3 linked regions of the Paracoccus pantotrophus genome follow. The protein of the gene in region 2 interacts with the protein of the main gene of each other region in a pairwise test. Links are inferred from orthologs where the notes say so. Each region holds a gene or a part of one and is shown on either strand. Other genes may lie near its edges.

What was found.
Region 1: the proteins of recO (region 2) and ssb interact in binary tests that used the Escherichia coli proteins (3 or more experiments, as listed by UniProt). The link is inferred for Paracoccus pantotrophus from one-to-one orthologs.
Region 3: the proteins of recO (region 2) and recR interact in binary tests that used the Escherichia coli proteins (3 or more experiments, as listed by UniProt). The link is inferred for Paracoccus pantotrophus from one-to-one orthologs.

Annotation. Positions count from the first base shown.
Region 1 is NZ_CP044426.1:1,321,445-1,324,250, reverse strand. It holds ssb (single-stranded DNA-binding protein), read right to left. Parts: upstream 1,754-2,806; coding sequence 1,247-1,753; downstream 1-1,246. Other genes in the region: ESD82_RS17055 (lipid-binding SYLF domain-containing protein), read right to left, coding at 2,649-2,806; ESD82_RS17060 (lytic transglycosylase domain-containing protein), read left to right, coding at 1,960-2,607; ESD82_RS17070 (FadR/GntR family transcriptional regulator), read left to right, coding at 417-1,187; ESD82_RS17075 (M81 family metallopeptidase), read left to right, coding at 1-408. UniProt on the Escherichia coli protein: Plays an important role in DNA replication, recombination and repair. Binds to ssDNA and to an array of partner proteins to recruit them to their sites of action during DNA metabolism. Acts as a sliding platform that migrates on DNA via reptation.
Region 2 is NZ_CP044423.1:1,480,146-1,483,118, forward strand. Bases 125-2,842 are described here. They hold recO (DNA repair protein RecO), read left to right. Parts: upstream 125-978; coding sequence 979-1,707; downstream 1,708-2,842. Other genes in these bases: ade (adenine deaminase), read right to left, coding at 125-915; ESD82_RS07170 (META domain-containing protein), read right to left, coding at 1,676-2,047; ESD82_RS07175 (META domain-containing protein), read right to left, coding at 2,085-2,504; ESD82_RS07180 (acyl-CoA dehydrogenase family protein), read right to left, coding at 2,582-2,842. Also shown: more of ade, read right to left, coding at 1-124; more of ESD82_RS07180, read right to left, coding at 2,843-2,973. UniProt on the Escherichia coli protein: Involved in DNA repair and RecF pathway recombination.
Region 3 is NZ_CP044426.1:860,441-863,195, forward strand. It holds recR (recombination mediator RecR), read right to left. Parts: upstream 1,802-2,755; coding sequence 1,199-1,801; downstream 1-1,198. Other genes in the region: ESD82_RS14675 (YbaB/EbfC family nucleoid-associated protein), read right to left, coding at 1,805-2,149; ESD82_RS14680 (DNA polymerase III subunit gamma/tau), read right to left, coding at 2,153-2,755. UniProt on the Escherichia coli protein: May play a role in DNA repair. It seems to be involved in an RecBC-independent recombinational process of DNA repair. It may act with RecF and RecO.

The DNA of each region.
Region 1 (2,806 bases), on a different replicon or contig from region 2:
GCCGAGGGCCTGCCCGCGCCGCGCCCGCCGCTGCGGCTGAAGGGTCGGGTGACGGCGCTGTCGGACGGGCGCTATCGCGTCGCCGGGCCGATCTATCACGGGCAGGAGCTGTCGATGGGCCGCGCCGCCGCCTTCGACACCGGCGCCGCGCGCATCGTCGTCTGCGAGCAGCCGCACGAGCCGCTGGACCTGGGTTGCTTTTCCTGCCTGGGGCTTGACGCCGCGCAGGCGCGCTTCCTGCACCTGAAATCGCGCATGTATTGTCGCCCGGTCTTCGAGCCGCTTGCGCAAGCCGTGGTGGAATGCGCAAGCTCGGGCGTAACCGCCTCGGATTACGATCTGTTCGCTTTCAAAAAACTCGCCCGGCCCATATATCCGCTGGACCTGGGGACAACCTGGCAGGATTGAAGGACCGCATGGATCAGGACGCGCCGGCAGGCAAGGAACGCAGGCTTACCCGCATCAAGCTGTCGGACCAGGTGGCCGAGGACATCCGCCGCCGCATCGCCCGCGACGGCTTGCGCCCCGGCGACCGATTGCCGCATGAGCGCGCGCTGATGGAACATTACGGCTGCTCGAAAGGCACCATCCGCGAGGCGCTGAAGGCGCTAGAGGTCGAGGGGCTGGTGCGCATGCTCTCGGGTCCGAACGGCGGGCCCGAGATCCAGCCCGCCTCGATCGACATCGTCACCCAGCAGCTGCGGCAATACCTGCATTTCCAGAGGATCGACTTCGCCCAGGTCTACGAGCTGCGCCAGTCGCTGGAAGTCAGCCTGGCGCGTAACGTCATCGGCAAGCTGACGCCCGAGCATTTCCGTCGGCTGGAAGAGAACATCCGCATCTGCGAAGCGGCGAACGCGGCCCAGGACCGCGCCCTGGTGCGCCGGGCCGAGACCGAGTTCCACGACATCCTCTGCGAGGCCTCGGACAACGTGATCCTGGTCTTCATGTGCCGCTTCCTGAACAGCATGCTGCGCGACCTGGTCAGCTATCGCAGCGAAAGCATGCGCGAGCACGAGATCTTCGGCGAGGCGAATATCGAAAGCCACCGGCAGCTGCTGGCCGCCTTTCGCGCCGAGGATGGCGATGCCGCGGCCCGCATCATGCACGATCACATGTGCTGCGCCGAAAGCTACATGCGCCGGCTGGACGCCTCGTTCCGCTCGGACCTGCTGAGCCGGTTCTGAAACGGAAAATCCCGGCCGCGAGGGGCCGGGATTTGTGGGACCGGGTTGGGCACCCGCGATCAGAACGGGATGTCGTCGTCGAAATCGGGCCGGTTCTGCGATTGCCCGCCGCCGCCCGAGGAACTGCCGCCCGACGAGCTGCCGCCGCCATAGCCGCCGCCACCGTAACCGCCGCCGCCATAACCGTCATCGCGGCCGCCGCCACCGCCGCCGCCGCGGCTGTCGAGCATGTGCAGCTCGCTGCGGAAGGGGCGCAGCGCCACCTCGGTCGAATAGCGGTCGTTGCCGCTCTGGTCCTGCCACTTGCGGGTTTCCAGCTGGCCCTCGACATAGACCTTGGAGCCCTTTTTCAGATATTGCTCGGCCACGCGGACCAGGGGCTCGGAATAGATGGCGACCGTGTGCCATTCGGTGCGCTCCTTGCGCTCGCCGGTATTGCGGTCCTTCCAGGTCTCGGACGTGGCGATGCGCAGGTTGGCGACCTTGCCGCCGCTGGGAAAGCTGCGGATCTCCGGGTCTTGGCCCAGGTTGCCGACCAGGATCACCTTGTTCACGCTGCCAGCCATGCTGCGGTCCCTTTCGTTGGCTTCGTTCCCGCGGGGTGTAGCGCGTGAGGGGGCGGGGGAGCAAGCGGAATGGCATCAGCGGGCACAGGCGGAAATCCGCCGATGATCGCGGCCGCCGGCGCGCGGTAAAATCCCCTTGCGGCACGCGCCGGGCTTTGCGCTATAGTGCAGCCAAAAAAGAAGACGCCATGCATGAGGGACGAATGATGCTTTCACGCGATCGGGCGATGATGCGCCAGTTGGGCCGGGCCGTGATGGTCCTGGCGTTTTCGGCCGGGCTGGCCGCCCCCGCCGCGGCCGACGGGCTGCGGCTGCAGGCGAAAAGCGGCAAGTCGCGGCTGGCCCAGTTCGAGCGCCAGACCCGGCTGATGGATTCGCGTCTGGCCGCGCAATACCAGCAGTCGGCCCGGCTGCGCCCCGGCGGCACCTCGACCAAGAGCGTGGTGGAACTGGACATCCCCACCGCGATTCCCGCCTATCGCGGCAACCGGCGCAGCCAGTATCTGCCCCATGCCCGCGCCGTCGCGCGCAAGCACGGCATCCCCGAGGATCTGTTCCTGCGCCTGGTGCAGCAGGAATCGGGCTGGAACCCGTCGGCGCGCTCGCACAAGGGCGCGCAGGGGCTGGCGCAGCTGATGCCGGGCACGGCGGCCAAGCTGGGCGTCGATCCGAACGACCCGATCCAGAACCTGGAAGGCGGCGCGCGCTACCTGCGCATGATGTACAATACCTTCGGCAGCTGGCGGCTGGCGCTGGCGGCCTATAATGCCGGGCCGGCGGCGGTGGCGAAATACGGCGGCGTGCCGCCCTATCGCGAGACGCGCAACTACGTCCGCATCATCCACGGCAGCTGAAAGGCAGGGCCGGGCAGGGCGTCCGGCCTTGGCGTTTTTCCTCAGAAGGTCGAGGGGATGACGCGGCTGTATTTCGTCCCGGCGATCGAGGCGCCGGCCATCAGACCCGACTGGCCGAAGATCATCGCCACCACCGGCTGCTGCGCGGTGATGGTATCGGTGCCCATCGAGACGCCCCCGGCGGGCAGCGCGTAATAGG
Region 2 (2,973 bases):
GATGGCATGGCGCACCACCCGATTCATGTGCCCGTCATGGACCAGCGTGCCGGAATGGCTGTCATCGGTACACAGGATGAAGAAGCGCGGGTCGAGCCCCTTTTCGGTGATCGCGGTGATCTGGCTTTCCACGTCATACCAGGCCGAGCCCAGCCGCATCATGCAGCCCATGCCCTGGCGCACGCGGGCGATGCCCTGCGCCTCGGTCGTGGTCTCGTGGTCGTCATTGGCGCCGCCGGCGACATAGGCGTGGAAGGGCCGGCCCAGGTCGGGGCTGGCGTAATGCCCACCCACCGTCTTGCCGGCGGCGCGGGTGGCGGCGATCTCGGCCAGCATCTGCCGGTCGCCGGCGGCAACGCCGGGAAAGTTCATCATCTCGCCCAGGCCGACGATGCCCTCCCAGCCCATGGCCTGCGCCACCTCGCCCTCGGTGATCGGCTGGCCGGTGGTTTCCAGACCGGGCGCCGAGGGCGCGCAGCTGGGCATCTGCGTGAACATGCTGATCGGCTGGAGCAGCGATTCGTCGCGCATCAGCCGCACGCCTTCGAGGCCCAGCACATTGGCGATCTCGTGCGGGTCGTGGAAGATGGTCGTGGTGCCATGCGGGATCACTGCGGCGGCAAAGCCCGCGGGCGTCAGCATCCCCGATTCGACATGCATATGCGCGTCGATCAGGCCGGGAACCATGTAGCGGCCCTCGGCCTCGATCACCTGCGTGTCGGGCCCCACGGACGGCCCGGCATCCGGCCCGACATAGGCCACCCGGCCGTCCGCCACGGCCACGTCGATGCCGGGGATCACCTCGCGGCTGTGGACATTGACCCATTGCCCGCCCCGGATGACCAGATCGGCGGGCGCCCGCCCCGCCGCCACCTCGACCAGCCGCGCCTGCGCCTCGATCCACGGTTTCAACATGCCTGCCTCCTTGTCCGTTGCCCCCAGATTGCGGCAGGGTGGCGCGAAAGGAAAGGCGGCGCGATGGAATGGAGCGGCGAGGCCAGCGTGATGGCGCGGCAAAGGCACGGCGAAAGCGCCGCGATCCTGACCGTGCTGACACAAGAGGCGGGGTTGCTGCGCGGGTTGGTGCCGGGCGGGGCCAGCGCCAGGCGGGCCGCCATGCTGCAGCCGGGCAACCGGGTCAGCCTGCGCTGGCGGGCGCGGCTGGAGGATCAGCTGGGCACCTTTGCCGTCGAGCCGGCGCGGGCGCGGCCCGGCCTGCTGGCCGGGGCCGATGCGCTGGCCGGGGTGAACGCCGTCACCGCGCTTCTGACCTTTGCCCTGCCCGAGCGCGACCCCCATCCCCGCCTGGCCGCCGCGACCGAGGCGCTCCTGGACCTGATGGACGCGGGCGGGGACTGGGCCGAGGCCTATCTGCGCTGGGAGATGCGGCTTCTGGACGAGCTGGGCTTCGGGCTGGACCTGACCCGCTGCGCGGTGACGGGATCGCGCGAGGGGCTGGCCTATGTCAGCCCGCGCTCGGGCCGGGCGGTTTCGGCCCAGGCGGCAGGGGATTGGGCACCGCGGCTCTTGCCGCTGCCCGCCATGCTGGGCGGGCGCGGCAATGGCGGGATCGAGGACGCGCTGGCCCTGACCGGGCATTTCCTGCAAGCGCGGCTGGCCGAGAGCCATGCGGGCAAGCCCCTGCCGCCCGCACGCGCCCGGCTGGTCGCCCGGCTTACTGCGCCGCGGCCCGCCAGCGGATCGTGACGTCCGGGCCGGTCATCACCAGTTCCTCGCCCTCGCGCCTGGCCTCGCGCACCGCGCCGAGCGCCTGGAAGAACGCATGTTCGCCGCCTTCTTGCAGGCAGGCGCGGCGCGTCGTGGCCAACGCGCCCAGGTCCAGCGCCGGCAATGTCGCGTTGTTGCGGCCGGTGAACAGGTTGCAGGGCCCCTGCCCCGAGACCGCGCCGTCCTCGGCGATGCGCAGGGTGGGCGTGCCCGAAACCTCGACACCCTCCACCGCGATCAACGTATATTCGCCGGGGATCTGCGCGGCGGCGTCCGGTTCCGCACCACAGGCGGCCAATCCCAGGGACAGCGCCAGCATCAGTTTCCGTATGATTTGCCTCCTTCCGGCTTGGGGATCATTCCTTGCGATAGCCCGGCTCATAGGTCAGGTAGGTCGGCCCCTTGATGGTCAGCACGCCGCCCTCGAAGGTGATGCCATCGGCCGCCGACAGCGCCTGGAAATAGCGCGTCTCAAGCCGGCCGGCCAGCCCGCTGCAGGCCATTTCCGTCGTGGTCAGCGGCCCCAGCGAAAAGGCCGGCGGCTCGGCGTTCTGCTTGGCTGAGTAATGGTTGCAGGGCGCCTGCCCCGAGATCGAGCCATCCGCCTCGATGGTCATGCCGACATTGCGCTGCGGCACGGTGTCGGAACCGATGCCGACCAGCACATAGGGGCCGGTCGGAATGGTCGAGCCCGGCACGTCGGGCGTGGCGGGCTCGCAGGCAGCAAGGCCGAGCGTGGCGGCGAAGGCCACGGAAATCATCGGGATGCGGGTCATGGGCAGCTCCGTTATGTCGCGTTGCTGCCATAATGCCCGAACCGCCCCCGCTGTCCAGCAGGGGCCGGAATTTCATCCTAGTCCAGTAGCCTGCGTGCAATAACCTGGGCCTGGATCTCGGCCGCGCCCTCGAAGATGTTGAGGATGCGTGCATCGCACAGAACGCGGCTGATGGCGTATTCCAGCGCAAAGCCGTTGCCGCCGTGGATCTGCAAGGCATTGTCCGCCGCCGCCCAGGCAACGCGGGCGCCGAGCAGCTTGGCCATCCCGGCCTCGAGGTCGCAGCGCCGGCCGTGGTCCTTTTCCCAGGCGCTGAAATAGGTCAGCTGCCGGGCGATCATGATCTCGACCGCCATCATCGCCAGCTTGTCGGCGACGCGCGGGAATTCAATCAGCGACTTGCCAAACTGCTTGCGGTCGATGGCATAGCGCATGCCGATCTCGGCCGCCGATTGCGCCACGCCCACGG
Region 3 (2,755 bases), on a different replicon or contig from region 2:
TCCGCAAGGTGGCCTATCATGCCGACCTCGACCCTGGCATCCTGACCGCTGCAGAGCGGCTGCAATATCAAGGGTTTCAGAGGCGCCAGCCGACCAACGCGCTGATCCAGCGCATGGGACGGGAAGGCGTGCCCATCAAGCGGATCCTCCGTATCACCGGCCTCAGCCGTGGGCTCGTCCGTCGCGTGCTTCGCGGCGAGGGTGAAGACGTTTTCCGCCTTCGGCAGAACAGCCTGACACCCTGGTTCCGACACATATCTCCGCAACCATATGCGGATGGAGGCGAGTTGTACGGATGCGAGGAAGTTGTCGTCTCGCTTGTCGTATCGCGTTGCGATGGACCGGAAATGTTTGAGTTTGCCGAAGAACCGTTCGATCTGATTGCGGGCGCGGCAGAGAACCGGATCGAAGGGAGGAAAGCGTTTCCGGGTCGGTATGGGACGGATATTGGCCCGGGCACCGCGTTCGGCGAGCCTATCGCGCAGCCGGTCGCGGTCGTAGCCCCGGCCGGCGAGCAGGATCCGGCCCGCGCCGATGGACCCGACCATATCGTCCCCCGAGCGTCCGTCATGCGCCTGGCCTTCGGTCAGGTTCAGGCGGATCGGGCGGCCGCGGGCATCGACCACAGCGTGGATCTTCGCGGTCAGCCCACCGCGCGCGCGCCCCATGCAACGGGATCGCCCCCCTTTTTCGGGCGGTTCGCCCCATGCTGGTGAACCCGGATCGAGGACGGGTCGATCATCTGGACTTTCCCGTCATAAGCCTCTGACACGGCTTACAGAATGCGCGCCCAATGGCCCGCCTTGCGCCAGCGGCTGAAGCGGTTCACGCAAGCCGTATAGGGGCCGTAGCGCGCTGGAATGTCCGCCCAGGGCGCCCCCGTCCGCAGCCGCCAGAAGATGCCGTTCAACGCCCGCCGGTCATCCACCCGCTTCACGCCGCGCACCTTCGTTGGCAACAAAGGCCGGATCACCTCCCGCTCGAGATCCGTCAGATCGAAGCCTGCCATCCCACCTCCTCATGCATGTGCAGAAGTGAAGCACAACTCAGCCCGGAGTATTTGGAGAACAAAGAATGCCAAGGGGCGCCGGTTTCGGAGCCCCTTTTGTCATGCGCAGCCTGGGTTCGCTTCCCGCGTCTTTCTCCGTTTCAAAAATACCCCGGGGTCCGGGGCAGAGCCCCGGCTCTGCGGGCGCCGCTAGAACTGGCGGCGGGCGCGCAGCGCGGCGGTGATGGTGCCGTCGTCGAGATAGTCCAGTTCCCCGCCGATCGGCACCCCCTGGGCCAGGCCGGTCACGGCGACGCCGGCCGGGGCCAGGGCCTCGGCGATGTAATGCGCGGTGGTCTGGCCCTCGACCGTGGCCGAGAGGGCGAGGATGATCTCGGTGACGTTTTCCTCGGCGATGCGGGCGATAAGCTGGGGGATGCGCAGGTCTTCCGGGCCGATTTCGTCCAGCGCCGAAAGGCTTCCGCCCAGCACGTGGTAACGGCCGTGGAAAGCGCGGCCGCGTTCCAGCGCCCAGAGGTCGGCCACCTCGGTCACCACGCAGATCTCGCCGGTGGCGCGGGCCGGGTCCGCGCAGATCGGGCAGATGTCGGCCTGGGTGATATTGCCGCAGACCAGGCATTCGCGGGCGTTTTCCGCCACGCTGGCCATCAGCGCCGCCAGCTGCGCCATCTGCCCGGCGCGGCGGCGGATCAGGTGCAGAACGATGCGCCGCGCCGAGCGCGGCCCGAGCCCCGGCAGCCGCGCCATGGTGGCGATCAGCGTCTCGATCTCGTCGCCGGAGGCGGTCGACATCGGTCAGAAGGGCATTTTCATGCCGGCGGGCAGGCCCAGTTCGCGGGTCAGGCGGGCCATTTCCTCGGCCGCCTTGTCCTGCGCCCGGCGCTGCGCGTCCTTGATCGCGGCCAGGATCAGATCCTCGACCACTTCCTTGTCCTCGGCCTTGAAGATCGAGGGGTCGATGTCGAGCGCCGTCAGCTCGCCCTTGGCCGTCGCCGTGGCCTTGACCAGGCCGGCCCCGGCCTCGCCGGTGACGGTCAGGCGGTTCAGCCCCTCCTGCATCTCGGCCATCTTGCTTTGCATCTGCTGGGCGGCCTCCATCATCTTTGACAGATCGCCCATGTCGCCAAGGCCCTTGAACATCGCCTAATCCTCGTCCTCGAAGGGATCCCATTCCTCGACCTCGGCCACCGGGCCTTCGGTCAGCTCATGCGGGGATGTATCCTCGCCCGCCGGTTTTTCAACCGCAACCGGCACCGGGATGGGCCGGATCCGGGTGATCTTCGCGCCGGGGAAGGCGGCGAAGATCGCCTGCACGGTCGGGTTCTGCATGGCGCGGGCGCGGGCCTCGGCCTCGCGTTCGGCGCGCCGTTCGCTGATCGTGGGCCGGCCGGGGTCCGAGGTCACGGTCACCGCCCAGCGTTGGCCGCCGGTCCAGCCGCGCAGCCGTTCTGCCAGCCGCTGCGCCAGGTCGCGCGGCGCGTGTTCGGTGGGCTGGAACTCGATCCGGCCGGGCGAATAGCGAACCAGCCGCAGATGGTCCTCGACATCGAGCAAGAGCTTCATGTCGCGCATGCGCCGGATCAGGTCGATCACCGATTCGAAATCCGGGAATCCCGCCAGCGCATCGGGCGAGACGGCGAGCGCCGCGGCGCTGCCATCGGGCCGTGCGGCGACGGGCGCGCGGGGCGCGGCAGCCTGCGGTGCATCTTGCCGCGCCTCGCTGCGCTGTATCGGGGGCGCGGCGCT